2 linked regions of the Funiculus sociatus GB2-C1 genome follow. The protein of the gene in region 1 binds, or shares a complex with, the protein of each later gene. Links are inferred from orthologs where the notes say so. Each region holds a gene or a part of one and is shown on either strand. Other genes may lie near its edges.

Region 1 (15,589 bases):
ATGTACTAATTCCAGCGGTTCAAGCGCTTCAAAAGGCAATTTACCCGTTAGCATTTCATAAAACGTAACGCCCAAGGAATAAAAGTCGGTGCGATAGTCAATTGACCGATTCATTCTGCCAGTTTGCTCTGGCGACATATAGGCGAGTGTGCCTTCTAGTAAGTTGGGGTTGCCAAGCGTTTGATTTTCTCTCTCTAGGCTGGATGCAATGCTGAAGTCGATGAATTTAACTAGCCCGGTTTGCGGGTTAATTACAATATTGTCAGGCTTAATATCTTTATGAATAATTTGGGCTTGATGCAGTTGTGCTAAGGTGGATGCTAGCTGTATGGCTATATTTAGGAATTTAGTTACTTCCAGAGAGCGATCGCTTAAATATTTTTTCAGCGATTCTGCCCCAAAATCTGGCAAAATTAGCGCTAAACCGTTGTTATAATTTTCTAAAGCTAGGGGCTTAACAATTCCTTCTATATCTACTGCATTTTCTAAAATTTTATATTCATGTCTTAACCGACTCAGCTCTTCCAGAGTGGGATACTCTGCTTTAAGGGCTTTAACAATTACGGAAGCTTTATCTAACTGTCTGGAAGCGCGATAAATAATTGTAGATATACCTTCATGCAAAACTTGAGTAAGTTCGTAGGTGGGAAGAGTAAGCATTATTTTGTAGAAGTAATAGATAGTGCGAACTGACGTAAGAGTAGATGGATGCGTACCGGATTTTACCTAGCTTTATTTATATTTCCCAGCCAATCACCAATTTTTCCAAAGCTAAATAAAGCTAAACATTTAGAAATAGAAGTTAGTATTTGCCAACCAACCACTGCCAAATAGTAAAGTTTTGCTAAAAGTATCAAGACAGCCCTTGACGATATAAGCGATCGCGCCTACTAGCATATACAAGTGATCGCATTCATACTGGAGGGCCGTAATCCAGAGCAATAGAACTCCACTTTCTGACTTTATCCGCCGTTTCGCAAAGCGCGCTCAGAAAAATCATCGGAATGGCTTGAGTAGATTCTTTAGCTTTCAGCTAGCCGGAAGTGTCAAACCTCTGTCTCCAAGACGTGATCGCATCAAATAAACTAAAATTGTCATTATTGGATCTTCAGCACCTTATATGCCAAAAAAGTAGTTGAAAGGTAAGTAAATATAGCTTACAAGCAGAGCTAAAACCTTGGTGAAGTTGACCTTAAAGACCGATTCACACTTAAAATATGTTTGGTAAACATATAATTGTTCCGGGTAACTTGGCTCATCGCCAAGAAATACGCAACCAAACAAAAGCAGAATTGCTAAAATTTGATGGGGTAAAGATAAACTCCTATCGCCAACACAAGGGAACAGAAATACTTTTACCAGCAGAGTCATTCTTGTATAACTCTTCGATTTCCAACTGCACCAAAAGCCTCGATATATCCTCAATGATTGACCATAACTAATTAAGCGTTGAGATTATGAATTTAGAAATTTTGATAATTTCTGAGCTAATAACAAGTCTGGCAATACTACTTAAAAGTCATGGTGCAAAATGGTAAAACCTAAAAGCAAGGATTTTTTGGAGAAATAAACCGCGCAGGCTCCGCCAAAGCAGTTCATTCTTCTTACCCCCCCTACCGTATGGCAAAATTTAGTTAAACCCCTCTTCATTTAGTCTTCCCAGCATGACCGCAACAATCCCCACCCTCGCCAGCCAATACGACGCCAAAACCACCGACACCAAGTGGCAAAAATTCTGGGAAGAAAACCACATCTTCCAAGCAGACCCCAATCATCCTGGCGAACCCTACTGCATCGTCATTCCCCCGCCCAACGTCACGGGTAGCTTGCACATGGGACACGCCTTCGAGAGTATCCTGATTGATACCCTCGTCCGCTACCACCGAATGAAAGGGCGCAATACCTTGTGGGTACCGGGAACCGACCACGCGAGTATTGCAGTGCAAACGATTCTGGAAAAGCAACTTAAAAAAGAAGGTAAAACTCGCTTTGAGTTAGGGCGCGAAGCATTCCTCGAAAAAGCTTGGCAGTGGAAAACTGAATCTGGGGGTAAGATTGTTAACCAACTGCGGAGTTTGGGCGTTTCGGTAGATTGGTCGCGGGAACGCTTCACGCTGGATGAAGGCTTATCTAAAGCGGTACTGGAAGCCTTTACCCGAATGTATGAGGAAGGGTTGATCTATCGCGGCAATTACCTGGTGAACTGGTGTCCTGGAACTCAGTCTGCGGTTTCTGACTTGGAGGTGGAAAACAAGGAAGTTAACGGTAATCTGTGGCACTTCCGCTATCCCCTCACGGATGGTTCTGGCTTTATGGAGGTGGCGACAACTCGACCGGAGACGATGCTGGGAGATACGGCGGTGGCAGTGAATCCCAATGATGACCGCTACAAAGATTTGATTGGGAAGACGCTGATGCTGCCAATTATGCAGCGGGAAATTCCGATTATTGCCGATGAATTGGTCGATCCTGCCTTTGGGACTGGTTGCGTGAAGGTGACACCAGCCCACGACCCCAACGACTTTGCGATGGGTAAGCGCCACAATTTGCCGTTTATCAACATCATGAATAAGGACGGCACTTTAAACGAAAATGCTGGGGAGTTCCAGGGACAAGACCGCTTTGTTGCCCGGAAAAATGTGGTGCAGCGACTGGAATCAGACGGGTTTTTGGTCAAGATAGAGGATTATAAGCATACGGTTCCTTATAGCGATCGCGGTAAAGTCCCGGTCGAACCCCTCCTCTCTACTCAGTGGTTTGTCAAAATTCGCCCCCTCGCTGACCGGGCGTTACAATTCTTAGACGATAAAAGTTCCCCAGAGTTTATTCCCCAGCGTTGGACTAAGGTTTATCGGGATTGGCTAGTCAAACTACAAGATTGGTGCATCTCTCGCCAACTTTGGTGGGGACACCAAATTCCTGCCTGGTATGCAGTCAGCGAAACTGGTGGTGAAATTACCGACAACACGCCGTTTGTGGTGGCGCAAAACGAGACAGAAGCAAAAGAAAAAGCGGTTGCAAAATTTGGCGAAAATGTCAAACTAGAACAAGATCCAGATGTGCTAGATACCTGGTTCTCTTCTGGATTGTGGCCTTTTTCTACTCTAGGTTGGCCGGAACAAACCCAGGATTTGACAACTTACTACCCGACCGCTACCCTCGTTACTGGCTTTGACATCATCTTCTTCTGGGTTGCCAGAATGACGATGATGGCTGGACATTTCACAGGTCAAATGCCCTTCAAGGACGTTTACATCCACGGTTTGGTACTGGATGAGAATGGCAAGAAGATGTCTAAGTCTGCCAACAATGGTATCGATCCGCTGTTGCTGATTGACAAATACGGCACTGATGCTTTGCGCTATTCTCTGATTAAGGAAGTGGTTGGTGCAGGTCAAGATATCCGCCTAGAATACAATCGCAAGACGGATGAATCGGCATCGGTGGAAGCATCGCGCAATTTCACTAACAAGCTGTGGAATGCTGCCCGGTTTGTGATGATGAATCTGGATGGTCGAACGCCGCAACAGCTGGGGAACCCCGCAACAGAGGCATTGGAATTATGCGATCGCTGGATTCTCTCCCGCTACCATCAAGTAGTGCAGCAAAGTAGTCAATACATCGACAACTACGGACTAGGGGAAGCTGCCAAAGGACTTTACGAATTTATTTGGGGTGACTTCTGCGACTGGTACATTGAACTGGTAAAACCTCGCCTGCGTCCGGAAGCACCAGCAGCATCGCGGCTAGTTGCCCAGCAGACGCTTGCCTATGTGCTGGAAGGGATTCTAAAATTACTCCATCCCTTCATGCCTCACATCACTGAAGAAATTTGGCATACTCTCACTCAAGCTGGTGAAGGCAAAGCTTTGGCGTTACAATCTTATCCCGAAGCAGATCCCGCACTCATCGACCCAGATAAAGAACAGCAATTTGAATTGCTATTCGGCACTATCCGCACCATTCGCAATCTTCGGGCAGAAGCTGACATCAAGCCTGGGGTGAAGGTTCCAGTAATTTTGCAGACCCAAAGCGACAAGGAACGGCATATCCTAAACTTAGGGGAGTCTTATATTCAAGACTTGGCAAAGGTAGAGAAATTAACCATCAAGGGCGCAAAAGATACCCCGTCATCTACCGAAATATTAAAGCCGGATTCATCCGCAGAGGTAAAGTCTGCCCTCTCGTCTTCTACGGAACCAAATCTCGCGGCATCTGTCAAGGAAAAATCTAGTGCCAATGCCCCGATTTTGTTACCATTTTTGTTTTTGCTGCCATTTTTATTTGTGGTGCTTCTTTGTCTTTTTGTAGTGTCAAAGGTTACACAAATTATTGCCAAAGGCAAAATTGACAAAAATGATACAGCATCAAAACAACTTGGCTACACGCATCCCCCAGAAACCGATTTAAGACCACCAGAACAGGAGAACAGTGAAGAAAGTGCTATGCCAAAAGCGATCGCTGGTGTCGTTGGCACAATCCAAGTTTTAATTCCCCTTGCCGGAGTCGTCGATGTGGACGCACTACGTGCCAAACTAGATAAAAACTTGAGCAAAGTTGAAGCCGAAGCCAAATCCCTTTCCGGGCGTTTAGGCAATGCCAATTTTGTCGAGAAAGCCGCACCTGACGTGGTGCAAAAGGCGCGGGACTCACTAGCCGAAGCTGAGAAACAGGCAGAAATTCTGCGTGAGCGACTGGAGCGGCTCTAAAAGTCTCTAGGGACACAGTGGTGTATCCCGGCTTCAATAACACTTTATTCCCTGCGATATAGGAATAAAAGTGTTATTTACGATATAATACGCCCGTAAACTTAGGGTGCCCAGACGTGTTCGTTTAAAGACAAGATAGCAATGCGATATTTTGCCGAAGTGCAAAAAAATGAATTGTCAGGCGGGGTAGAACTGCGAATCCTTGCCAAACAAACCTCTGAGAATACCTGGGCAGTGATTGATAAAGAATATGTAATTCCCGCCGTCGATATCGAATCCCCGAAGGAAGGTTGGTTAGTTTTAGTAGAGGTAAGTGAAAATCAGCAGATTCATAGTATTGAAAAAGCGAAAGATTGGGTTTTGGAATTAGTGCAGCAGTACCTAACAAGTAGCATTACTCCCACCTTTTTACAGCAGGAAGCCGAACGTGCTGAACACTGGCGGCAAGACCTCACTTTACAAAGTCAGGAATTAGCCCGCAAAAATTTAGAAATGGAAGCGCGTCGGGAACAAATTCAAACATTGGAACAAGACCTAGAGCAGAAAAAAAAGCAACTAGAAGCCTGGGAAGAAGACTTAAAAAGGAGAGGAAATAGTTAAAAAGCGAACAGGCATCCCCATGCTGGTAAAAATGCCTGACGACTCAAGGCGTGGCTTTCGCGTACCAAGCCTAGAAGAAAGCCGCGCCTCTAAAGCGAAAGCCAACGTAGGCTAATAGGAACCCCGCTTTCGTTAGGCTTCGTTTGTGGAGTATTGAGGCGCGGCTTTCTTCTAGGTGTATATTTGCACTCGACGGGATGCTCCTGAAAGCTAAGATCAGGATGGCTTTTAACAATTACCAATTAGCCATCCTGACCTTAGTTAAATTGAAATCCGGGGCATGGAAACGCTGGAAGTCCTGGGTAGAACAACACCAGTTTGGGTTCGTTGTGGCTCCCCTAGCAGTACTACAGAGCAATTTAGTTGCTGAACTAACTGTGTAGTAACATCGCTGATTTCCAGACCGCCAGCGGTGCGGCGACGAAGCGATCGCAATACAATCAAATCAACCGACCTAGAAGCATTTAGAATTCCTTGCGCCACATTGTCATTCTTGATAATTTCAACGTTGATGTTGTTACTTCCAGGTGCCCACTTTGAGACTAGCAGAGACAGTTGCGACTGGTTCCACGCTATCTTCGCTGGCGTTGTTCTACTATTGCAGACGTTTAACAACGTCACCTGAGCCTGATTTGCCTCAGCCAGAATTTGGGCAAACCGCAACGGTTGTATCGCTTGCCCCGTCAAGTTTTCCACTGGAACCAAAATCCGCCGAATTTGTGACGGCGGACCCTGCAACCGCGTCACCGCAACTGGACAGTGAGACGACCACAGGACGCTATCAATCACATTGCCGAACAAACGCGCCCTTAAGCCGGTGCGTCTACCCCAGCCCATCACAATTAAACTCGCTTTTTGTTCCCGACTGGCGCGGCTAATTCCCTGAGCAACGTTGTCATCAAGGCGGAGCAATGGTACCGCTGTCACACCTAGTTCAACGGCTAATCCTGTGGCTCTCTCAAGTAGCATCTCACCTTGCTGGAATGCCCCTTCCAACTGCGGTGCGTCCATGTGGGCGTGCGCTGTGGTAATCGCTAACGGTACAATCCTTCCCGCTTCATGCCGCGCCAGTAGCGCTGCCATTTCCATTAAATTCCTCTCGGTTTCCGGATTGTAGACAGGTACAACCACTGTAAAAGGTTGGTCTGGCGATGCAGGTATGCCATCTAGTCCAGTTGTGTTAGTTGCGATCGCTTCCGTTTCCGGTACACTCAACCCAGGCGCTACCCGACTGGTAATCAGGGGGCCTAACGTTGCCGTCACCAGCATCAAAACTAGCACGCTGTTTAAAACACCTTCTGTCAGCAACCTCTCACCCGCCGGATTGAGCGCCCGATACCCCACCAGCGTCGCTGCCAAAGTAGCAGCAACCTGCGGTAGCGACAGTGACCACATCGTTAGCATCTCGCGCCAGTTGTAGCGGTACGTTAGTTTGGCAAACAAAGCTGCCAAAAACTTACTTCCAATCAAACCCGCCACAATCGCTACAGTTAACCAGATAGAAGAGAGCGTTTTAATAAAAGCCGGAATATCTATCAGTAGCCCCATATCCACGAAGAAAATCGGGATAAATAAGACGCTACCGACAAAAAGCACCTTTTCCTTTACTGGCCCTTCCCCCAAAACATCATTCACTGCCAGACCAGCTAAAAAGGCTCCGACAATTTTTTCTACCCCAATCAACTGTGCGCCCAACGATGCCAGAAATAGCGCTAACAATACAAATAAAAATTGATTGCCCTCATCATTCCCAGAACGTCGAAAAAACTGTTTTCCAGCCCAATCAAAGCCAAACAACACCACCGCAGAGTAAACAATTAAGGATGCCAACAGGGTGAACAGCTTAGTAGGCGTAAAGTCACCCGCATGAATGCCCACACAAACAGCTAATACCAGTAACGCGCCAACATCGGTGAAAATTGTCGCGCCAATGGTGACAGTGACGGCTTCGTTTCCCACAACACCCAGACGACTAACAATTGGATAAGCCAAGAGGGTATGAGAGGCAAACAAAGAGCCAATCAAAATTGAAGCATTCCAGTCAAAGTTGAAGATACGCCCCACGGTTGTCCCCATAATCAGGGGTATTAGGAAGGTATAGGTACCAAAACCAATCGAGCGATTTTTGGTTTTGCGAAATTGCTCAATATCAACTTCTAGCCCTGCCACAAACATCAAGTAAACTAACCCTATGTCTGAGAGCAGGTTCATCGTCTCTGATTCGGTTTCCAGCAGTTTTAACCCGTTCGGGCCAAGTACAACACCTGCTGCCAACAAACCAACCAATCCTGGCAGCCGCAACCACCGCTCGAACAGCATAGGTACGGTCAAGATGACCACTAGCAAAATTGCAAATGGAACTATCGGTTGCTCTAAAACTTCTGAAATTGATTCCATAGGAGGTAGCTTAGGGATGATTTTTAACCGACATGCTCAAAAGCAAGCCCCAACGCTGCTTAAAGTAGAGTTGTATTGCTTGAGTTATCTTACAGAAAAAGGGTTTTTTGCGCCCTATCTCTATAGAAATAGGCAAAAGGCAAAGGCAAAAAAAATCCTTGACTTTTTCCTCTTTCCTTTTATTACGAATTAGAAACCCAAAATCTAAACTTCCTAAAGATTAATTTGGCTCAAAATATACCTCAATCTGTCGTAATCGTCTTTGAGAAGAAGGCTCAGAGTGCGTCCTGCTTTTATTAACCAATCACGATCGCCTTTGCGTAATTGATAAATTTCTCTAATTGCCGCTCCTGCTAGCGCCTCTACAGGCGCACCATTCACCTGCAATAAGGTTCGCAAAAAATCCAGCTGTTCGCTAAAGTGAATAATTTCTTCCGGTTCGCAGCGATAAACCGCTTGATGTATTTGCGGCGGACGAGGTGGCAGGTATTGATAAGTTATTCCGCCGACACGTTTGTAACCATTATTTCCCTGTCCTTGTGCCTCAAACCCAACTATCGCAGCGCGAAACTCGGTTTTGAGCATGGCAAATATTTGAGGTTGTTGCTCTCGCAGTTCCTCTAGTGACAGTCCTAATGCCCGCGCCCGGTGGATAGAATCTATTGGGCTGGTGGTGGCATGATAAACGATAGCATAGACTAAATTGCCCGATTCTTCATCAGTAGACTTGACCCAGCTGCCAAAAGGGGGCATGACTGGGAAGCTCAAGTCTTCGGGATCGAGACACTGTGCCAGGAATTCAGTCGTTGCCGTCTCAATCACTTCAGCAATATGGTTGGGCGAGCGATCGCCCGCAGCAAATTGGGGTAAGGGAAGACGCATAATCAATTATTCATTACTAATGGCTAATTGGAAAATTGCTATTAGCTATTAGCCATTAGCAATTAGCCATTTACTATTTTGCCTTTTTGCGTCCCGCTGTTGGCTCTAGAATTTCTAATTCTGATAGCTGGAAGGTAATTAGCTTATCCCAATTGCCGCCTTCAAACAGTACCGCTGCTTTATTATCGGTAACTCGTTGAACTAGCCCTTGAAAACCGTAGTAGGTATCGTCGATATTCTTCACTCGTACAGCCGTTCCAGGTAAAATCATAATTCCTTCTCAATTAAGTTTTCATTTATTAGCTTAATACAAGTGTTCATTTAATCATGGACTCATGGCTACTTGTTCAGCAATTCAAGGGTTGAGTGCCATACATCTGTAGGGACATGGCATTGCCATGTCCCTACCAAACGTTGATCTACTCCACCAAACTGAGAAACTTTATATTATCTATTAGCCATAATTCAAATGACTAATAACTAAAACTTCAGTCGGTGACGATAATTTGCCACAGATTCTACAATCCCAATAGCCAGGAAGTTTTTCAGCATCGCCGAACGACCGTAACTAACCCAAGGAAGGGGAATACCTGTCACTGGTGCTAATCCCATAGTCATGCCCAAGTTAACCACCACCTGAAACACAATCATCGATAAGACACCAATAGCGAGGAGAGAGCCAAAGTTATCTTTAGCATTTTGGGCAATAATCACCAAGCGCAGACAGACTAACCAAAATACCAATAGCAAACAGAAGCCCCCTACCAAACCCAGTTCCTCTCCTATAGCTGAGAAGATGAAGTCGGTATGCTGTTCCGGGATGAAGTTGAGTTGGGTTTGGGTTCCTTTGTGCAATCCTCGTCCCCAAAATTCACCTGCACCGATGGCGATGCGAGATTGGATCAGGTGATAGCCGCCGCCGAGGGGGTCTTTGTCTGGGTCAAGGAAGAGGATGAGTCGGTCTTTTTGATAGTCTTTTAATAAGCCCCAAAATATCTTTCCTAATTCGCCGCCGATCAGGTTGACTGCGATCGCTCCAATCGCACCGGACATGGGCCAGGGTAAGGTGCGCCAAGCAATTATCCCCATCAGTGCCGTCCAAACGAACCACCCAGGCATAAACACGTTAAAGAGGATGGCGGACATCACCGGAGAAGCGAGCAACACCAACCAACCGGGATTGGCATTACCCCAATAGAGCATCCCCAGCACGATCGCGCCAAACACCAGGGAGGTTCCCAAGTCTGGCTGCAAAAATACTAAAGCCCAAGGAACCCCAGTTATTGCCAAAGCTCTCAAAACCGCTGGAATGGTATTGGCGGGACGAGCGTGCAGCAGAGCAGCTAGGGTAATAATTACTCCTAATTTCGCAAATTCCGAAGGTTGGATGTTGAAGCTGCCGACAGTAATCCATCGTTGAGCGCCTTTAGCGCTAGTACCGATGATCATCACCGCGATCAGGGAGAGATTAGTGATGGCGTAGATAACCCAGTGCCACTGGAGCAGGTTTTCGTAACGCGATCGCGCAATAAACATCGCCACTACCAAACCAATCGCGCCCATCAGCCAGTGCCACCACCAATCTGTTAGCCCCAGGTGGAGTTCCGCGCTGCGGATCATCACACCCCCAAGAATGGTAAGACCAACGGTAAGAAACAATAGCAGCCAGTCTACCTCTTGCCAAGGTGCCAGCATCGATCTCCAACGAAAACCAGTCAGTGACTTGTGCAACATTGCTAAAGAAGTAAAAATTTAAAAATTAAAAGGCAAAAGAAAGAATATTTTTTACTTTTGCCTTTTGTCTTTTGCCTTATGCTAGGGCTGCAATGGAGACTTTAGCCGCTATTTGAGATGCGATCGCAAACAGCGCTTTCGCAGATGCTGACTCTGGTTTATCAACCACTATCGGCACTCCCGCATCGCCTCCTTCCCGCACAGGCATTTCTAAAGGTACACAACCCAGTAAGGGGACACCCAGTTCCTGTGCTGTCTTTTCCCCGCCTCCAGAACCAAAGATGTCATACTTTTTGTCTGGCATATCTGGTGGAATAAAATAGCTCATATTTTCCACCATCCCCAACACTTTTACTCCCAACTGCTGGAACATCTTCAAGCCCTTGCGCGAGTCTAACAAAGCCACTGTCTGCGGTGTAGTGACAATCACCACCCCAGCCATTGGCACCGCCTGCGCTAAAGTCAACTGAGCATCACCAGTACCAGGGGGCATATCGACAATCAGATAATCGAGTTCGCCCCACTCCGCTTGGTAGAGAAACTGGCGAATGATGCCATTAAGCATCGGCCCTCGCCAGATCACAGGCTGATCTTTGTCAATCAAAAACCCCATTGAAACTAATTTGACACCGTAGTTGAAAGCAGGTTCCAGCACCTCGCCAGAGGGGCTTTGCCTTACCGTCATCTGAGCATCCGATAGTCCCAACATTGTTGGGTCATTGGGCCCGTAAATATCCGCATCAATTAAACCAACTTTTGCACCCATATGTGCTAAAGCCACCGCTACGTTTACCGCAACGGTACTTTTGCCCACACCACCCTTACCGCTAGAAATTGCCACAATATTTTTTACACCAGCAATCCCTGTGCGATCCGGAAGAGATTTTTGTTGGGGGGTTTCGGCGGTGACATCCACCACCACATCTGTTACTTCTGGTAGATTCTTTTTCAGCGCCTGTTCGCATTCCTCGACAATGAACTGGCGTAGGGGACAGGCGGGTGTCGTCAGTACCAGAGTAAAACTGACTTTACCGTTATCAATGGACACATTGCGAATCATGTTCAATTCAACCAAACTCTTGCGGAGTTCGGGATCTTGCACTGGTCGCAATACTTCTAAAACTGAACTAGCATCGAGCATAGGACACTTATATTCCTTATCCCACTTGCAACTGGCAAGCGATCGCTGAAGCGGATTCTCCCACAATAAAGCATCTTAACGGTTGCGAGTGCGCGATCGCGCTATACAGTTGCTCTGTTCCAATTTTGAATTTAAGATTCGGAATTGATAATTCCCCCCTCCCCTGGTTTCACCCTTGCGCTTGTAAACTCACCTGTTCAGCTGCGGAGGCTAATTCAGCGGCTACGCGGGCTGAAGAAGACCGAATCATCCACCAAATTAAGGGCGATAACCAACCGCGCAAGGTGACTGAATAAGAAACATACGTACCGCAGACAGTAGATTCCACCTGGTAAGTCACTCGTTTCTCTACCCCTGGAATCGCTAAAACTCTCGCGCTGAGTAACTCGCAGGGACGAACGCGCTCAACAAAAACCCTAATTGGAATTGGCATCAAGCGGGTAACTGCGTTATAGATCAAACCCGGTTTAGCAATCAGCCCCCTAGGAACATTAGTGCTGGTAAGAAGAGGATGCCAAGATACATCGCCTAAGTTAATTAATTTTTCCCATAAGACATCCACGGAGGCGGAACTTACAACGCGATACGTCCGAGCCAGAGAAAAGCGGAAGGAAAAACCTTTTCGACCAACGATGAACTTGAAGGAAAAATTGAGAATCACAACACCCCCGCAGCGAGTCTCCAAGGTAACTTATTATCCTAGAATAAATTATTTGCGTCTAGCATCCCTCTGTAGGATATTTCCAGAGCAACCTGTAGCTCCTTTATCTAAATTTGTATAAATATGCTGGTTAAGTTTATGCCCATCTGATTTAAGATAGGCTGTTTGCCAGAAATAACATGGAGTGGGTTGCTTTGAAGCTATATCAGGCTGCTAGAGCTGACTAATTTTAGGGCTGACACAGCGATCGCCAAAATTGCGTATGCTTGTCAAAAGCATGAGTAGCACCATTGCACCATTGTAGAGAGCGAACTCCTTTCAGGGTTCGTCTCTTGGGACATCGCCCCGCTTGCCTGCTTGTGAACTCAGGCGAACTCCCCTCCCGATATAGTCAATAGTTTTTACCTTGTCCATCGCTTTTTTGAACAACATTGAATTGAGATTATGACAGTTTCGACTACAGAAACAACATCTAGCAACCTTCTCCCCCCAGATGACTCAAAAGCTAGAGTCAGCCAGTTTATGCAACAGCTGCAAGACCAAATTTGTCAGGGTTTGGAACAGCTGGATGGAGGCGCAACTTTCCAACAAGATGCCTGGGAACGAGAAGAAGGCGGCGGCGGTCGTTCTCGCGTAATCCGCGAGGGTGAAGTATTTGAACAGGGCGGAGTTAATTTTTCTGAAGTCTGGGGACACCAGTTACCGCCATCGATTTTAGTGCAACGTCCAGAAGCTGCTGGACACGGCTTTTATGCTACTGGCACTTCGATGGTGTTACATCCTCGCAATCCCTACATTCCAACCGTTCACCTGAATTATCGCTACTTTGAGGCAGGCCCTGTATGGTGGTTTGGTGGCGGTATCGATTTAACACCTTATTATCCATTTGCGGAAGATGTCGCCCATTTCCACCGCACCATGAAGCAAGCCTGTGATGCCCACCACCCAGAGTATTACCCGACCTTTAAACGGTGGTGCGACGAATATTTTTATCTGAAGCATCGGCAAGAAACGCGGGGAGTAGGTGGTATATTTTTTGACTATCAAGATGGTCAAGGCGTTTTGTATCGCGGCCCGGATGCCCAAGGGCCAGCCGCAGATTATAGCAACAAAGTTGGTACGCCAGAGCCGCGCAACTGGGAAAAGATATTTGCCTTTGTGCAGCAATGCGGTCAGGCATTTCTACCAGCTTATGTTCCCATTGTCGAGCGGCGGCAGTCAATGGAGTATAGCGATCGCCAGCGTAACTTCCAACTATATCGTCGCGGTCGCTACGTAGAATTTAACCTCGTCTATGACCGAGGCACAATTTTTGGACTTCAGACTAACGGACGTACTGAGTCAATTTTGATGTCTTTACCGCCACTGGTACGTTGGGAATATGGCTATCAACCAGAACCGAACACCCCAGAAGCTGAGCTTTATGAAACTTTCTTGAAGCCGCAAGATTGGGCAAACTGGACACCAGATAAAGCGTCCCAGACCTGAGTTAGACTATGGGAAAATATCCACTTAAATAGCACAAGTGGGCTATTTTGGCTATATCTGAGGTGAGGGTCAGTGTTTCACATCAACCAGAAAACACATACGACCCAGGACGGTACTACAATCATCGTTTTGGCACCCACTGGACGGCTGGACATCAGAACGGCTTTGCAGTTTCGCGTTTATTTGCAGGAGTGTATCTTAAACCTCAGTCGTCATGTGGTCGTGAATCTCCAAGGGGTAGAGTTCATTGATAGCTCTGGACTCACCTCGCTGGTAGCTGGAATGCGATACGCAGATAAAGTGAAAGGAAGTTTCCGCCTTTGTCATCCGCTACCAGAAGCCAAGGTGGTGTTTGAAATTACTATGATGGATTCGGTGTTGGAAATCTATGACGACTGCTTAGATTGCTTGGAAAACCCAAATGCCACGCCGAAAATCCTTTCCACCAAAGGAAGCGGCCCATTGCTACCCGACGCTGAAGGTAAGGAATAAAGATTGGGGATTGGGGATTGGGAATTAGAAGGTTTCTTACCTAGTCCCTAGTCCCTTGTCCCCAGTCCCCAGCCCCCAGTCCCCAGCCACTATTCTCAAAATCATACAAAATAGGCTTTTGCTACCTGTTATATATGAGTTAGAGTTAGACTACTGAAAGTTCAATTCATGCGAGCGATCGCACTATAATGCAGCTCCTCTGTAGGTATTAAAGATGGAGCTTCCGGAGCAAGGAGGTCTTGGTGATTCACATCGATCAGAGAACACATACGACTCAAGACGGAACTACAGTCATCGTCTTGGCACCCACTGGACGCCTAGATATTACAACCGCATGGCAGTTTCGCCTGAAGTTGCAGGAATGTATTTCTAAACTCAGTCGCCACGTCGTTGTTAATCTCGGTCAGGTTAATTTTATCGACAGCTCTGGACTAACGTCGCTGGTGGCAGGGATGCGGGATGCTGATAAAGTCAAAGGTAGTTTCCGCATTTGTAACGTTCATCCAGAAGCCAAGCTGGTGTTTGAAGTCACCATGATGGATTCGGTTTTTGAAATTTTTGAAACTGAAGAAGAGGCTCTTGAAGGAGTACCTCGCAGCATGGTCAGCTGAGGCAGTTATTAGCTACTTTAAGAGTTGGAAAGTTGAAAACTTGAAACGTGGGAACGTTTTGAGGATTTTCAAACTTTCAGATTTTTAAACGCCTACTGACAAGGGACTTCAGCTCGGTAGCTCAGTAGAAAAATCTTGCCGCTTGCTGAAAATGTAGGGGCCAAGGAGCGCCCCCCAGATGGCTTTGCCTGTTTGGGGGTCTATCCCCTTGTCAAAGCTTCTAAATTCCTCCTGAGTTGCCTCAAATCCCAGAGCAACTTGGTAAGTTTGCCCTAGATAGGTAAAGCAGCACCGGGTATCAGGTGCAGGTACAGCGGAAAATTTATAACTATTTTGGGCTAAGTGTTGCTGAGTGACAGTTAGGGTACAGCCTGGTAAAAAATCCATTTGCTCCGGTGTAAGTGTCTTCAGCAACGATGGATTCTGTCCAGCACCCCGGATGCGATCTGGATCTTTGAGCATATAATATTGCACCAAACACCCTTCTGAGGTGTCGCTTTGGCGCAGGCGCAGAATCCGGGGACGATAGGGTTGATCCAGTTTAAGGATGTTGGCTTGCTCTGCAAATAGGGTGAGGCTGTCATCTGTAAATAAGTGTACTGGTCGCAGCCAAAGGCGTAGGTGTACATACCACGCAGGATCTTTTATCGCTTGTTCTCGGTTATCAAATTCCCCAGCCAGGTAGCTAGCGAGGAGAGTTAGTTCGGGGGAGAAGGTCATAATAAAATGGCTAATGACTAATGACTAATGACTAATAGCTAATGACAATAAACAATTAGCCATTAGTCATCCCAGCGATCCCGCATTTTAGCTTGCCCAGTGGATCTGTAAAACATGAGCTTGGCAAACGTGTCCTTAAAGGAGACAATAGGGT
Region 2 (15,649 bases), on another replicon or contig:
GTTGCACCAAATATTGATGCTTCTCTTCCTCAAAATGGGCTAACAATTCCGGAATCTGCTGATGATGGCCTAATTCTTCTAGGCGTACAGCTTCTTGATGAAATAACTCTGCTGCTTTATTAGCTGTATTTGTGCCTTGCTGTATCGGAAAAAATTGCTTAATTACACAAGCTGGTTTGGAAGGTTTCGCTTCATCAATTGCCCGAAAAGTCCTACCAAATCCGCCTTGTCCCAGTGGCGCGATCGCACGATATCTACCCAATAGTACCAGCTTCTTCCCGCAACTTTGACAAAATTTGCCATCTTGAGGATTTTGGCACTTCTGACAGACGGGATTTAAGCAATAACTCATAAACGATTAAAAATCTAATTAAATGTAGGTTGAGTTGAGAAATGAAACCCAACCTACATTTATTCTAAACAGTGAATTAGTCAGGGCTTACTGACCAATTAGCTATTACTAAACCTTAAAAATTACTATATATGAGCGCACAGATTCCCATTATATAAATATACCAATTAAACCAACAGTTGTCTAGTACCAATGGCGAATATTTTAGAGATATTTAATTAAACTAAAGGTGTGTTAAGAGAAATTGCTAACGTACCGACATATCCACTTTACTTTTGTGATGTTGGATTGCCGTATTTGATGAGAAGCGCGATCGCTATACTCACCGCAAAAATCAATACCATACTCAAAGAGGAGCCAAATCCCCAGTTTTGAGTGGCACCCAAAAACTGGTTATAAATTAAACGAGATACCGTCATACTAGAAGCACCGCCCAGCAATTCCGGATCGACAAAATCTCCCAAAGTGCTAATAAATACCAGCAAAGAACCAGCAGCAATTCCTGGCATAGTTTGGGGTACAGTTACTTTCCAAAAAGTTTCAATCGGATTCGCGCCTAAATCAGCAGATGCTTCCAACAAACGGCGATCGAGTTTTTCTACAGAAGCGTAGAGAATCAAAACCATGTAGGGCAAAAAGCTGTAACCCATGCCAATAAACACTGCTGAACTTTGGTTAAGCAACTCCAAAGCAGGTAGCCCCAAAGTAGTTAACACTGTGTTGAGAACACCCGTAGGACGCAAAATCGTAATCCAGGCGTAGGAACGCAGCAGCGATGATGTCCACAAAGGTAAGACAAAGCCCAATAGCAGCAGGTTTCGCCACTTTGGCGGTGCCATTTGACCAATCCAGTAAGCAACGGGGAATCCTAGTAAAAGGCAAACTATTGTCGTGCCAAAGGCAAAGAATAGCGATCGCGCTATTACCTGCAAGTAAACTGGCTGAAATACTAGAGCATAATTATCAAGCCCACTGGGATTAACCACATCCCCTGGTCGAATTCCGGGGACTAAACTTAGCTCAAAAATCACCAAAGTTGGCAGCACTAGCAACAAAGCCAACCAAATACCAGATGGCAAAAGCAACGCCACTGGTTCCAACCAATTTAAGCCTGGGCGGGTTTTGCTGCCCATCAGAACTGGTGATTCGGAAACTCCATCAGATGGAGTGGGATTGGGGATAGAAGAAGGGGAAGTTGGGGTAGACACAATCTGATTTTGGATTTTGGACTGAATAGTTAAATAATATTTTGGATTTTAGATTTTTATAAATTTAAGCATTGTACTGTTAAAACCAAATACTATAGCAATCCTATTTTACTTTTAAAGGAACCGCCCAGTCACGACTGGAGCAGGAAAGAAATAAGTTCATAAATGAGTTGGGATTGCTATATCAGAAGTACAACCTGCCTGACTGGACTAATAACTCTTTAATCCAAAATCTAAAATGGGTTACGCACTTGTTAATCGAGTCCAGTAGGCTTCATAAACTTCGGCAACTTTTCCAATAGGTGCGACACCTTCGCAATTTTCTAGCCGCGATTCTGGGGGAAACAAAATCGGATTATTGCGGACTTCTTCTGGTAAGAGATTGATAGCAGCTTGATTGGGTGTTGCGAAGCTTAAGCGTTCGCAAATTTGGGCAGCAACATCGGGTTGTAACAAAAAGTTCATCCAGGCATAAGCGCCTTCTGGATTGGGCGCTGTGACGGGAATTACTAACGTATCTGTCCACAGCGAAGAACCACTTTTAGGAATTACATATTCCAAGTTTTTGTTTTCTGGGATGACTTCATTAGCATCTGCCGAAAAACACATAGCTAGGAGCAAATCATTTGTTAAAATTTGAGTTTTCCAAGCATCAGTAGTGAAGGAAGCGATCGCGGGTTTCAGGATTACTAATTTTTCATACGCCTGTTTAATCTGCTGAGGGTCTGTTGAGTTGTAAGGATATCCCATCATTTTCAAGACAGCACCCATCACTTCCCGAACATCAGAAAGTAACGTCATTCGATTTGAGAGTGTCTGCTTGTTGTCCCAGAGATAGTTCCAATCTTCAGGTGGCTGCTTCAGCTTCTGTGTATTGTAAATCAGACCCGTTGTTCCCCAGCTCAAAGGTATGCTGTAACGGTTTCCTGGGTCATAAATTGGATTTTGGAATCGGGGAACAAGCCGATCTAGACCAACTAAACGCGATCGCTCTAATTCCTTGAGCAAACCCAAATCTACCATCTTTCTCACCGTATAGTCAGATGGGTAAATAATGCTATATTCCCCACCTCCCAACGCCTGAAGTCTGGCTAACATCGCTTCGTTGGAATCAAAGACATCTGCAATGACCTTGATTCCCGTCTCCTTAGTAAAGCGATTTAGCAAATTATCATCTGTGTAACCAGCCCAAGTGTAGATATACAACAACTTGCTGGAACCTTCTGAATTGGCTGGTGCTGAGCGCACTTTGGCAAGCGTCCAGCCGCAACCGGACAAGCCTAGTCCCAGGCTAGCAGCGGCTGAGTTCTGTAAAAATTTCCGTCGTGTTATACCATTTTGGATTTGGATTTTGAAGCAATTTTTGGGGAGATTGATTCTTCCCAAATCGCGTGATTTCGGATTCTGGATTTTCAAAGCCTTAGCAATCGCTTGCTTTAAAGATCCATGTGTCGAAAACATTTTCCAAAAAGGTTTTAGTTGCCTGGGAAATTTTGGTAGAGCAGTTGGAGGCACAGGAGTTAATAGCAAAAAGGAACAATAAAGAAACGGGAATGAAGCAATTTTTAATTTTTAATTCCTGCATTCATTGCCAAACAATCTGTAGTAGACCAGTGGGCATAAACAGGAGTGTTGAGGGCAACTTCGGCTCCTACTGTGTTCGGTTGCCTTACCGTCAAGCAATCGCCTGACAATAATTCCACCACATAATGAACATGAGTTCCCATGTACATCATGTGCTTCAGCCGCCCTTCAAAGCAATTGCCCAGGCTAGCTGGGGGATACAGGCTTAGCTGAATCTTCTCTGGACGCACGCTTACCACAACCTCCTGATGCGTACCACTGGTATTCCAAGGCTCAGGAGGCTGCACCACAATCTTCTGTCCACTGTTAGTGACAATATTGATGGTCGAATAATCAGACGCTTCGATGCGCCCCTCAAACAGATTTGTATCGCCAATGAAATCCGCCACAAATGGTGTCCGGGGACACTCGTAGATTTCGCTAGGGCTGCCAATTTGCTCAACCTTACCCCCGCGCATCACAGCAATTCGGTCAGAAAGACTCAACGCCTCCTCTTGGTCGTGCGTCACCATCACAAAAGTTAAGCCCAAGTCTTGATGTAAATTGGACAACTCCACCTGCATTTGTTTACGCAGCTTCAAATCGAGTGCGCCCAAAGGTTCATCCAGCAAAATCACCGCTGGACGATTCACCAACGCCCGCGCTAAAGCTACTCGTTGCTGCTGTCCGCCAGACATTTGTCCTGGGTAACGGTTAGCGTAGGATTCCATTTTCACTAGCTTGAGAGCTTCTTGAACGCGGTCGGCAATTTCTGCTTTTGACAGCTTTTTAATCCGCAACCCAAAGGCGATATTTTCCCAAACATTCAAATGGCTAAACAGAGCATAGCTTTGAAACACAGTGTTCACCGGACGACGGTAGGGCGGTACGTGATTCATTGACTGTCCCTGAATCAGTACCTCTCCCGCTGAGGGAGTCTCAAACCCAGCCATTAAACGCAAGGTTGTAGTTTTTCCACAGCCAGAGGGGCCGAGAATACTAAAAAATTCTCCCCGGTGGATGTCTAAGTCAACTCCACGAACTGCTGTTTCTCCATTGAATACCTTAAAAACCTTGCGGAGTTCGACATCCAGTTCATCTGTAGTCTCCGGAGAGCGTTGTTCTTTGACAGAAGTTTGAGACATATTAATGTTTCCCAGCAGCGAGGTTCCACAGAGTTTGGAGTTTTGTGAAGGCTTTGATTAGGGATGCTCAATTGAAAATAGAGCTATGACTTTGGTTTATTTTAGCTGTCGCGCCATCCTGATCAGCTATTAGATTCAAATTTTGCTATTCTGCTCACCGGGTAGTGGGGATTAGGGAGGAGGGGAGGAGGGGATTGAGTGTGAGTGAAAAATTCTCCCTTGTCGCCTTTTGTCCGCCTGCGCCGTCTCCTTTAGTAAGGCGTGGCGATAAACTATGTAGAGGCGATCGCTACTGGAAACTACTCCAAACTACAATAATTCATTCGTTTCCCTTTTAAAGTTAATAAACTGACATCTTGCTTCTATGACCTTAATCCAGCCTTCCTCAATTGGGCGTCAATCAACCACCCGTTCTGTGGGCAGACAATTTCAGTCTGTCATTATTATGCTGTTCGTTACCACGCTCTTAGCGGGTGGGATTGGCTCTCGTTTGGTGTATTTGCAGATGGTTGAGGGCGATCGCAATCGCGCCTTGGCAGAAAACAACCGGATTCGTCTGATTCCGAAACAGCCAGCACGGGGAACCATTTTCGACCGCAAGGGTAGAATCTTGGCAAGTAGCCGACTGTCTCACTCAGTTTTTCTGTGGCCTATTGCCCAAAAAGAGAAACCGTGGCCTGAGACCCGCAAGAGTCTCTCTGAGCTTTTAAATATTCCTGAGAGCGAAATTCAAAAGCAGGTGGAAAAAGCAGGCTATAACTCTACCTCACTGCTACGGATTGCCCGCGACATCAATCCGGCACAAATCACAGCCCTAGAAGAGTACAGAAGCACACTACAGGGGGTAGAGGTGGATATTGAAGGGGTACGGAACTACCCCAACAAGGAAGTAGCCGCTCACATCTTAGGCTACACGGGTGAAATGAACGATGAAGAACTGCAAGGGCGCAGAGATGAAGGGTATCGCCTGGGTGATGTGATTGGTCAGATGGGCGTGGAGGCGGCTTTTGAGAAAGAGCTGCGCGGAGAATGGGGCGGTCAGCAGGTTGAGGTGGATGGTGCGGGTCATGTACAGCGGATTTTGGGGCAGAAAAAAGCCAGAGCTGGGAAGGATGTGCAGTTAACGCTGGATCTGGATATCCAGAAGGCAGCTGAGAAAGCGCTAGGCGATCGCAAAGGCGCGATCGTAGCAATGGACCCGAACAATGGTGCTATCTTGGCGATGGTCAGCCGCCCAGCCTTCGACCCCAATGTTTTCTCTAAGCGGATCACGCCTGAGACGTGGAGGAAAGTGCAAAGTAGGGGCAACCCCTTCGTTAACCGCGCTTTACGAGTCTTTCCCCCAGCAAGTACCTTCAAGATTGTCACGGCTACTGCTGCTATCGAATCGGGCAAGTATTCTCCAAATACAGTATTGGCAACCTATCCTTACCTAACCGTTGGTGGGATTCGGTTTGGTGAATGGAATCATGCCGGATTTGGCCCATTAGGATTTGTCGGTGCACTTGCCATGAGTAGCGATACCTTCTTTTACCAAATTGGCAGAGGTATAGGCGGCCCAACCTTAATTCACTGGACTCGGCAGTATGGCTTTGGTGAAAAAACCGGGATTGAGTTAGGGACAGAAGAATTACCGGGACTGGTTGCAGATGATACCTGGAAGCAGAAGCGATTGAAGCAGGAATGGACAATTGGAGACACGGTGAATATGTCTATTGGTCAGGGGTTCTTGCAAACGACACCGCTACAAGTTGCTGTGATGTTTGCCGTTCCTGCTAATGGTGGTTATCGGGTCAAGCCTCACGTTCTCAAGGATAATGAAGAGTCCAAAAATTGGCGAAAATCTTTGAACATGAAACCCGAAACGCTGCGGGTGTTACGTCAAGGACTGCGGCAGGTGGTAACTAGCGGCACTGGTAAAGGTGTGAATGTGCCAGAGCTTCCCCCAATTGCGGGTAAGAGTGGTACAGCAGAGGCTCCACCGGGATTGTCTCATGCTTGGTTTGGTGCCTATGGGCCTGCGGACAAGCCGACTATTTTGGTTGTTGCCTTTGCAGAACACTCTGGCGGCGGCGGCGGCAAGGTGGCAGCCCCGATGGTACGACAAGTTTTAGAGGCTTATTTCAAGGTGAAGAAGCCAAAGAAGTAGGGATTGGGGATTGGGGATTGGAAGGACTCTTACCCAGCCCCTAGTCCCTAGTCCCTAGTCGCCAGTTCCCAGTCCCCAGTCGCCAGTTCCCAGTCCCCAGTCCCTAGCCCCTAGTCCCGAAATTGTTCCACTTCAACAACACCGTTGGGTTTAAATACCACCTGGAATTGAGCCAGAGGTTCTTCTTGGGGGAGGGTTGTGGCGCTTTGGTTCGCGTTGACTAAGTTAGGGAGCGGAGTTTGCTTGACATAATCATAGCCAGGCTGATTGTACGGTTCGTAGTCCGCGATCACGCCGTCTTTGTTCACAGCAACTCGATAGACTAAGTTACGCGGAAAGGCGACACTTTCTTTTTTCCAGTTGCCGTTGATTTGACTTTCTAGCTGAGTTTTTAAACTCTCCAGTTGGGTCGGATCGGTAATTTGTGGCCCTAAGCTGGGTTCGCCTGTGTAGCCACGCCAAGGACTGACTTGCAGAACGCCTGTTCTGGTAAACACAACTTTGAACTGACCGATAGGATCGCTGCTTCTAAAAGTGCTTCCTCCGGCTGGGATGTAGAGCAATTCTGGCAGTGGCGTGTCAGAGGCGCGATCGCGTGCTGCTACATTGACTGGTTTATAACCGACAATCGCTCCATCTTGGCCCACGCCGACGCGATAAATTAACTGTTCGCTAAATCGGCGGCGCTTCCCAGACCACGTCTGGGCAATTTTGTCATACAGTCTCCGTTCCAAAGCCCGCAGCTGGGTAGGATCGGTAATTTCTGGCACTGATGTCAGCAGAGATTCCAGATTCGTCGCATCAGCGCTTACTGGTGTCGGGCTTATAGTTGGCTGTTGCGAAGCTACGGGACTAGCAGGCGTTGTGGCGCTGGCATTCGGCTGCGCGGAGGAATCTTTAGGTGGCTCGACATTGGGAGGCGGTATCACAAAGAATGCGATCGCTGCCACCCCCAAAATTGATACCCCTACTGCTGCTGGTGCCGCGCGCTGTGCCACTGGCACTTCCGCCTTAGCATAGCGCTTAGGAACAGGCGCAATTGACAGGTTTATGTCTGGTAGCGTCCTGCTATCCGCCAAGAACTGATCCACCGCATCCACCAAATCAAACAGCTGCACCGTGGTCAAATCCACTTGCCTAGCCGAGTTAGCAGTCGAGACACCTGCTGTGTTCGAGTCGCCAGCACTTCCTGGCATCTCAACACTTAACCTGTGCAGATGGTCATTAACTCTATGCAACTGAACTGTTGTCGGCTTGTCCTGAAGGTTGTGCCAGTGAGGAACCCCACTCAAAAATTCTTGTGCATAATTACTCACTGCCATCACCAAACTTTCAAAAAAGTCGCGTCCCCCGGTTAACGGCTTCTCCTGACCAGCAAAACGGCACTCAGCATTAACCAGGATAGACATTAATGGTCGGGCATCCACCTGACCGGATGTGCCATCGCTCAACCCTTCTAGGATTAGCGTGCAGTTAGGCAGACTGTACGGACGTCGAATAGTCATCTTTAGTTGTTAGTTGTTAGTTAAAGTATTGCTAATTGTTCAAGATCCATTAGCCAATAGCCATTAGCCATTAGCTAATGACTAATGACCAATCACACTTCGCCATCAAACAAACTGCTCCAAAAGCGTTGCATTCCAGACGTTCCCGTACAGAATAGCAACTCACTCAACAACTCCATTGCCAACTCGTTCAACTTGTCATCAGAATTGTAAATGGCGACAGCAGCGCGACGCGGATTCATCCGACTCCGGAAGTGGGCGCGGAACCGTTCCAGATACTCAGACAAGCGATAATGATGTTCCAAGGGCAGCTGCTTTTCCCGGAGTTGTTGATAAGCAAATAGCAGCTGTCGGATCAAGACAGTCAACCGCCGCGCCAAGTGGCAGGCAATTACTACCAGCGCCTTAGCTTCAACAAACGTCAGCAAACGTCGAGTATAAGAGCGTCGCAGGGGGTTGGTGCTACGCAATCGCCAGAGGTTCACCCGATTTTGGATAACTCTCTGGAGTTCCAGATCCTGGGATATTTTTAGCATTGCTTCAGAACCCCCCAGTTCCAGGGCTTCTATTGCCAGTAAAATCAGGTCAATCTTAGTCCTTGTTCGACGCGGACACACACTAGACGCGATTGGTGGGTCAGGGAGACTGTCCAGAATCAGTGGCATTGACTCTTGCAAAGGACTATTTAATGGCATTACGCTCACAGAACGATTCATTCCAAATAGCAGGGCTGTTGAACTGGTTGATGGCTTGCACCAATCTAAAACAAATTGGACGCTTGAACTCAATGACTTCTAGCTGTTAAGTTTGTGTCCATCGGCTACCCAGTAATTCATATGCACAGCCCAATTTTACAGAAATCAGGATCTCTTAATCCTAAATTTGGAGTCACCGGGTCGGGCCGTTGGATGGCTGTCTTGGGCTGTAATTGAATCAAACAGCTACCACTGAGAAACTCAATAACTGCTGCAAGCGTGTTTTGAGTGTTAAAAATGCTCCGAAACCGTGCAACCTTCTAGTGTACGATTTTCCAGGTAGATAGTTGCACATCCTGGGTATAGTTTCGCTGGGAATGGCAACGATGACGAAAGTTACCCACACCCTTTTTTTTAGAGCTGCTATGGATCTCAAGTCTCTGATTCGCGACATTCCAGATTTTCCCAAGCCAGGAATTTTGTTTCGAGATATAACTACGCTGCTGCGAGATCCGGAGGGATTGCGCTTCACTATTGATTCTTTAACGGAAAAGTGCGCCCAGTTTTCCCCGGATTATATTGTTGGGATGGAGTCGCGGGGTTTCATTTTTGGCGCACCTTTAGCATACAAACTGGGAGCTGGGTTTATCCCTGTCCGGAAGCGTGGGAAGCTACCTGCTGCTGTTCATGCGATTGAGTATGAATTGGAATATGGGATGGATCGCTTGGAGGTGCATCAAGATGCGCTCTTACCCGGAAGCCGGGTTTTGATTGTGGACGATCTGATGGCGACTGGTGGAACTGCCAGTGCTACGGCCGAATTGGTGCAGCAAACGGGCTGCACGTTGGTGGGATTTGGCTTTATCATCGAGCTAAGGGATTTGAATGGGCGGCAACGACTTCCTGATGCGCCAATTGTGACGTTGGTTGAATATTAGTAATTAGCTGATTGAAGTATTGCTAATTGTTTAAAAGCCATTAGCCATTAGCCAAACTTTGTGTTACATGACTTCTACTAGAGATTCTTCAAGAGAAAATAGGTTCAATGCTAGTTTAAATTGGCTCAAAAGGCTGCTTGCTGGTGAAACTTTTCTCTACGTGGTGAAGCGGCTGTTACAGGCACTTTTGACTTTGTTGCTGGCATCAGCTTTGAGTTTTGCAATTATTCAGCTAGCTCCAGGGGATTATTTAGATACTCTGAGGCAAAATCCCAAAATTTCGCCAGAACGAATTGAGGAATTAAGACAACAGTTTGGTTTGGATAAGCCAGCAATTGAGCAGTATCGGCGTTGGTTGTGGCAAATTGTGCGCTATGGAAATTTTGGCACCAGTTTTGTCTATCAGCGTTCGGTAGCATCGCTGTTGTGGGAGCGCATCCAAGCGACTTTGGAGTTGGCGATCGCTTCTGTAATTTTGACATGGGCGATCGCTATCCCTCTGGGGATCGTCGGCGCTGTTAACCAAAATCGGACAAGCGATCGCATTCTGCAAGTCCTCAGCTACGCCGGACAGGGATTTCCCAGCTTCATCACTGCTTTGTTGCTGCTGCTTCTGGCGCAGTACACCTCCCCCTTCTTCCCTGTCGGTGGTAGAACCAGCATCAATCACGCTGACTTGTCCTGGTTTGGCAAAATTTTGGATATCGGCTGGCACATGATTTTACCGACTTTGGCGCTCTCTATCACCAGCTTTGCTGGTTTGCAGCGAATTACCAGAGGGGAATTACTCGATGTTCTTCGCCAAGATTACATCCAAACGGCTCGCGCTAAAGGACTCCCCGAAAATCGAGTCATTTATGTTCACGCCCTCCGCAATGCTATTAATCCTTTGGTAACACTATTGGGATTTGAATTTGCCGGTTTGTTAAGCGGTGCTTTTATTGCGGAATTTTTCTTCAACTGGCCTGGATTAGGGCGTTTGATTTTGTCAGCAGTTACCGCCCAAGACCTCTATTTAGTAATGGCAAGTTTGATTATGGGCGCTTTTATGCTCATTGTCGGCAACTTATTCGCAGACTTGCTGCTCAAAGCCGTTGATCCCCGAATCAAGTTGGAAAATCTTAAATAAGCTAACGGTTAATTGTTGATGACTGTTAACAATTAGCCATTAGCAATTAGCCATTACCAATTGATATGTTTTCCCAAAGTTATTACCTCATCCGTTCAAAAGTTGACGGGCAATATATTGCCGCTAAACCAGATAAAACTGCAACTGGAGCGGGTTATTTGTTGATGTTTAACGAAGACTTTGACGCTCTAAGCTATCTCAACACCCACGCTCCGGATGTGGCAAATCGTTTCGCTATCGAATCAATCTCTGGAAGTCAGATAAAAGGTTTACTCCAACGGTGGGGCTTTACAGGAATTGGTGTAGTGGAAGATCCTTTATTACCGAAAATTCAGTTTTTATTGCCGAGTTGAAGGTGAATATTGCCTTTTATTGCCTTTTCTAAAGATTTATTGCATCTATACCTACCTATAGATGTCAAAAGCTCCATAATTTGAGCAAATAATAGATGGCGTTCAGGCAGTTACTTCGTCTGAACTGGTTAATAACCTTAATGCTTGCTAATTTCAACAAATTGGGAGAGAGGTACTGTATGAAATCGATCCGCTTCAACCTATCTGCCTGGGTACGTCCAGTGCGTTTGGTAATAGCTGCCGTTGCGTGCGCGTTCCTAGTATTTTCCTATGCGACACCAGCTTTCAGCGCCAGCAAGAATAACCCGCCTACCGGAATCAGTGGCACCCAAAGTAAACCCTCAGATGGAGAAGCAAATCTGCTGGACATCGAGCTGAAATCCCAAGAGGCGGTTCTGTCAAAACCCTACTCGCTAGAAGAAACCCAGAAGGAAGCAAGTAAGGGTCTGAATGAAATTCAAGGGGACTCTGATATTGAGAATATGAAGCGCCCTGAAAATACCCAAGGCGTTGACTCAATTGAACAAAAGATCGAGAAGGCTCTGGAAGCCGTTACGGGCAAAGACTAGAGTTAGAATCAAGACTCGGTGCGCTAGTATCCGTTGAGTGCGGGTGTGCGGCGTTATCACGAGGATACTTACTCAAGGCTTGTTGTTAATTTGTTATATCAAGTCTGTGGCATTACCCATAAGAAAAAGGCCTCTAGAGAGATTTTGACTTCCCCAAAGTCGCCTCTTCCCGATTAGGGGTGAGGTTCCTTTGCTATTAGGGGTAATTTACCGGACATGATAAAAAGAGGCAGATTTTTATATCTGCCTCTTTTTGTACCTCAATTGATTAGATAATAGCGATCGCACCGACTCTACCCTGAGCTAATGAGAAAAGTGCGATCGCTCTTGAGCCGATAAAATAGTGTCGTTTGTTTCCACCGACAACTGAAAAAGCGGGTAGCGAGAATCGAACTCGCATCATCAGCTTGGAAGGCTGAGGTTTTACCACTAAACTACACCCGCGAAAGATGTATCTTGCCATACTTAAACTACATTACCATAAATTCTCGATAGTTGAGCGAACAATTCAACATTTTCTCATCTAGAGAGAGGGGAAACTCTGATAGACACATCCAGTAAGCTTTGGACGGGTTGACCCTCGGAGATAGCGGGGTTAAATTTCCAGTCTTGGATTATACCTCTAACAAACTGGTCAGCAGCGAAATTTCCGCTACCTTGCACAACGTTCGTGGATATAACTTCCGCTTGTCCGTTCTCAGAAATTAACAATCTTACTTCCAAGACTAAAGGCTCCCTTGGAGTCTGTGTTGCCGGATAATTCAGGTCAGAAAACTGCTTTTGCGATCGCTGTGGCTCAGCTAGCTGGCTAGGCTCATCCCTGCCACCGTTACCAGAACGGACGTTGATAAAGGAGGCAACAACGCCTGCACCTTGGCTGGACTCTCCCGGCAACGAGTTACCTGGGTTAGGTGGCGGTGGTGCTGATGGTATAGGATTCGGTGCCGCGGGCGCTGGAGGGCTTGTGGAGGCAGGAGCCGGGGGTGGTATTGTTCTTGCTGGCGGTTGGGGGGCGGGAACAGGGGAGCGCTGCTCATTCGTCGGATATGGCGTACTTCTGGGTGCTGGTGTTGTTGCGACTGGACGATCGGCGGGGAATGGAGATCGCTGCTGGGGTTCCACATTAGGGTTGGGTGTAGGCTCTATGGGTCTGGTGCTGACATCAGGACGAGCCACCTCCTGCTGTCTTTGCTGGCTAGAAGGCACAGCAGCGTCGGAATTTTGAGTTGGGGATGGAGAATCTAAAGGCGAGTTTTGCTGGGTAGTGGTGGAGTTTGAGGGAGCAGATGGAGAACTATTAGCTGTTCTTAGGCGACGCTGGCGCTGGCGTAGTGGGCGGCGATCGGCTTGTGGCTGCAAGGAAGCTTCCGAAGCTGTAATTAACTCAATGGGAATAGGCGCTTTACTCACCTCAAAAAATGCAGATAGCGCCGTCATCCGCTGCAATATCCAGATTGCCAGCACATGGAGAAAAATAGAACCCAGGATGAAATTTACCCACAACATTAGTGGTTCGGAGTGCTGCCGATTGTTCGTCTGAGTAGGAGTATTGGGGTTGGTTGGTTGTGCCATTCTCAAAAGCAGAACTCTATTTTTAGAATCATGGGCGAAATTATTACCCTGCGATCCCACTAGGAACGCCTGAAGGGAGGAGCAAGCCTCCGCAACAGAGAAAAATCACAGAGAATGTGAGACTCCCGTCTAACGCGATCGCATTCCCAAGCTCAGCTGGGGAACGAGAAAAACTTCTAATTCCTCGCCTCCTAACTTTTGACTCCTAACTTAACACTGACCACTCTAAGCTTCAGGACTTTTTTGCGGATTCACGGCAAAGCTGAGAACAGTTTCATCAATGCCTTTGAGGGTGAGTGGACTTTGCTTGGTCATTTCATCTTCGTCCAGATAATCAGCAACGGCGGCAGAAACCAGGATGCTATTGGGTTGGGCTGCTTCTTGAAGACGAGAGGCGATATTAACACTAGGGCCAACAGCAGTGTAGTCGGATCGTTCGGCACCGCCAAACATTCCTACCACTGCCGTTCCCTGGTGGATGCCGCAGCGAAACTGTACAGGGTTGCGTCCGTTAGTGCCAACCAGACCATCTTCGATCCATTTTTGGTTAAGTAGCTCTAGAGAAGCGTGCATTTGTCGTGCAGATGCGATCGCTCGTCGTACCTGTTCGTTGGGTGTTAGTTCCTCTGGTGCTCCAAACAAAGCTAACACGGCATCTCCGACAAACTTATCTACTGTGCCGCCGTTATCAAATACAGCTTTGGTCATAGCTTCCAGATACTCATTGAGCAATTCTGCCACCTTGCGCGATCGCAAGTTGTTTGCCAGCTGAGTAAAGCCCACAATGTCACTAAACAAAACGGTAATCAATTTGGGTTCCGGACTTAAATCCAGCTTTAGTTCCCCTCTCGCCGCCTTCTGCACCATTGATGGTGGTAAAAAGCGCTTCAATACCGACTCTGTTAAGTAACTATTTAGCTCCAAAACCCGGCGCTCGTTTTCCTTGAGAGCCAGTAAATTCCGTACCGAGGATAACAATTCCCGGTCATTAAACGGCTTGGCTAGATAGGCATCTGCCCCTCTACTGGTGCCTTCAATTCGAGTTTCCTCGTCCACCTTAGCGGTGAGCAAGATAATCGGTGTCCCCTTCAATTCCTCCTGTTCGCGGATCATCCGAATCATATCCAGACCCGACACCAAAGGCATCATCAAATCCGTCACAATCAGGTCAGGACGACGATTTTTAGTTACGGTGAATCCTTCGTCCCCGTTGCGTGCTGTCCAGACTTGATAGCCTTCATTTAGCAGAATGCGAGATACATAGGTTCGCAGATCCGGATTGTCGTCCACCACCAAAATAGAGGAGATGTGGGAGGAGTGATGAGTTAGGAGTGATGGGTTAGGAGTTGAAGATTCTTTTAACTCCTCAGCGTTAACTATTAACTCCTCACTCTCAAGAGCTTCTTCTTCTATCTCCAGGTCGGCTAATTCTACCGCAGCCCGATTGAACTGCACTTCGGTTGGCACTTCCAACACTTGATCTAACGGTAGGTGAGCTGTACCAGTTTGCAACCAAACAGTAAAGGTGCTGCCTTCTGTGTAGACTGAGCCTATGGAAATTTGACCGCCGTGCAGTTCCACCAGTTCTTTCACCAGCGCCAAACCTAAACCACTGCCTTCGTAGGATCGGTTAACTGACCCTTCCGCCTGCCGAAATCGTTCAAAAAGATGGGGGATTTGCTCTGGGCGAATGCCAATGCCAGTGTCTGCAATCTGTACTCGGACGTGATCCCCAGCGGATTCAACCGTCACGGTAATTGTACCCCCCACGGGAGTAAATTTCATGGCGTTGGACAGAAGGTTGTAAAGTACCTTGTCAAATCTTTCCAAATCTAAGTAAACCGGAAGACAAGGACTGGTGTAGGTAAGCAGATTCAAGCCTTTTTTCTCGCAGTAGGGGCGAAAGGCTTCGACAATTGTCTCGACAAATTCCACCAAGTTACAGGGGCGGAAACTAGCCTGCATCTTTCCGGCATCAAGTCTTTGGATGTCCAGCAGTTGATTGACCAGTCGCAGCAGGCGGCGGGAGTTGCGGAGAGCGATCGCAGCTTGTTCGTAAGGTAAATCTTGATGCTGGTTGACAGCTGACTCCAGTGGCCCCAGCATCAGAGTCAGAGGTGTCCGGAACTCGTGAGAAACGTTTTGGAAAAATTCGGTTTTCTGACGGTCTAATTCTAATAATCGCTCTGCCTGTTGCCTGGTTTTTTGGTAGAGTCGGGACTGTTGAACTGCGATCGCTGCCTGCGCTGCCACAGCTTGAGCTAATTCAATCTCCGATGCGTGCCACCGTCTCGATTTGTGCGTTTGGCGCAGCGTAATACTGCCAATAATCCGACCATCCGAGAGTAACGGCACCACCAACAGCGCCCGCGCCGGACTCCGCAAAGGCAGATCAAACCCATTCATTTCTGGTTGTTGACCCAAATCGTCAATTACCACTGGTTGTTGCGTAGAGAGTAGTTGCTGCAAAA

What was found.
Region 2: the proteins of rodA (region 1) and mrdA are in contact, whole or in part, in a crystal structure (PDB 6PL5), measured with the Thermus thermophilus proteins. The link is inferred for Funiculus sociatus GB2-C1 from one-to-one orthologs. Residues at the interface, in WP_223903423.1 of Thermus thermophilus: Phe161, Val165, Phe168, Val169, Leu172, Pro198, Tyr199, Glu202, Tyr211, Arg212, Asp213, Gln220, Val221, Gln223, Ser224, Ile226, Ala227, Ile228, Gly229, Ser230, Gly266, Phe267, Val270, Leu274, Tyr277, Gly278, Leu281, Phe285, Leu289, Arg297; in WP_223903432.1 of Thermus thermophilus: Arg4, Ile5, His6, Leu8, Ala9, Phe12, Ala15, Leu16, Leu19, Gly20, Arg22, Ala23, Trp24, Leu26, Gln27, Val28, Tyr31, Tyr34, Leu36, Leu43, Thr45, Asp47, Lys156, Gln157, Gly158, Ser160, Val184, Leu201, Glu202.

Annotation. Positions count from the first base shown.
Region 1 is NZ_JAMPKJ010000014.1:18,306-33,894, reverse strand. Bases 8,196-11,056 are described here. They hold rodA (rod shape-determining protein RodA), read right to left. Parts: upstream 10,323-11,056; coding sequence 9,069-10,322; downstream 8,196-9,068. Other genes in these bases: NDI42_RS09315 (Mrp/NBP35 family ATP-binding protein), read right to left, coding at 10,399-11,056; NDI42_RS09325 (NAD(P)H dehydrogenase subunit NdhS), read right to left, coding at 8,662-8,859; NDI42_RS09330 (HAS-barrel domain-containing protein), read right to left, coding at 8,196-8,588. Outside these bases: NDI42_RS09360 (hybrid sensor histidine kinase/response regulator), read right to left, coding at 1-660; NDI42_RS09355 (hypothetical protein), read right to left, coding at 790-942; NDI42_RS09350 (hypothetical protein), read left to right, coding at 1,218-1,442; NDI42_RS09345 (valine--tRNA ligase), read left to right, coding at 1,665-4,709; NDI42_RS09340 (Atg14 domain-containing protein), read left to right, coding at 4,851-5,309; NDI42_RS09335 (cation:proton antiporter domain-containing protein), read right to left, coding at 5,571-7,706; more of NDI42_RS09330, read right to left, coding at 7,920-8,195; more of NDI42_RS09315, read right to left, coding at 11,057-11,463; NDI42_RS09310 (SRPBCC family protein), read right to left, coding at 11,633-12,124; hemF (oxygen-dependent coproporphyrinogen oxidase), read left to right, coding at 12,569-13,612; NDI42_RS09300 (STAS domain-containing protein), read left to right, coding at 13,685-14,104; NDI42_RS09295 (STAS domain-containing protein), read left to right, coding at 14,347-14,715; NDI42_RS09290 (chromophore lyase CpcT/CpeT), read right to left, coding at 14,824-15,435. UniProt on the Escherichia coli protein: Peptidoglycan polymerase that is essential for cell wall elongation. Also required for the maintenance of the rod cell shape. Functions probably in conjunction with the penicillin-binding protein 2 (mrdA).
Region 2 is NZ_JAMPKJ010000077.1:3,081-18,729, forward strand. Bases 4,104-7,024 are described here. They hold mrdA (penicillin-binding protein 2), read left to right. Parts: upstream 4,104-4,632; coding sequence 4,633-6,417; downstream 6,418-7,024. Other genes in these bases: NDI42_RS24740 (ABC transporter ATP-binding protein), read right to left, coding at 4,104-4,268; NDI42_RS24750 (DUF4335 domain-containing protein), read right to left, coding at 6,528-7,024. In the rest of the region: NDI42_RS24725 (bifunctional serine/threonine-protein kinase/formylglycine-generating enzyme family protein), read right to left, coding at 1-352; NDI42_RS24730 (ABC transporter permease), read right to left, coding at 622-1,485; NDI42_RS24735 (ABC transporter substrate-binding protein), read right to left, coding at 1,804-3,021; more of NDI42_RS24740, read right to left, coding at 3,126-4,103; more of NDI42_RS24750, read right to left, coding at 7,025-7,922; NDI42_RS24755 (DUF3038 domain-containing protein), read right to left, coding at 8,015-8,638; NDI42_RS24760 (adenine phosphoribosyltransferase), read left to right, coding at 9,043-9,555; NDI42_RS24765 (ABC transporter permease), read left to right, coding at 9,623-10,684; NDI42_RS24770 (hypothetical protein), read left to right, coding at 10,750-11,037; NDI42_RS24775 (low temperature-induced protein), read left to right, coding at 11,217-11,606; NDI42_RS24780 (hypothetical protein), read right to left, coding at 11,875-12,009; NDI42_RS24790 (hypothetical protein), read right to left, coding at 12,126-13,178; NDI42_RS24795 (response regulator), read right to left, coding at 13,404-15,649. UniProt on the Escherichia coli protein: Catalyzes cross-linking of the peptidoglycan cell wall. Responsible for the determination of the rod shape of the cell. Is probably required for lateral peptidoglycan synthesis and maintenance of the correct diameter during lateral and centripetal growth.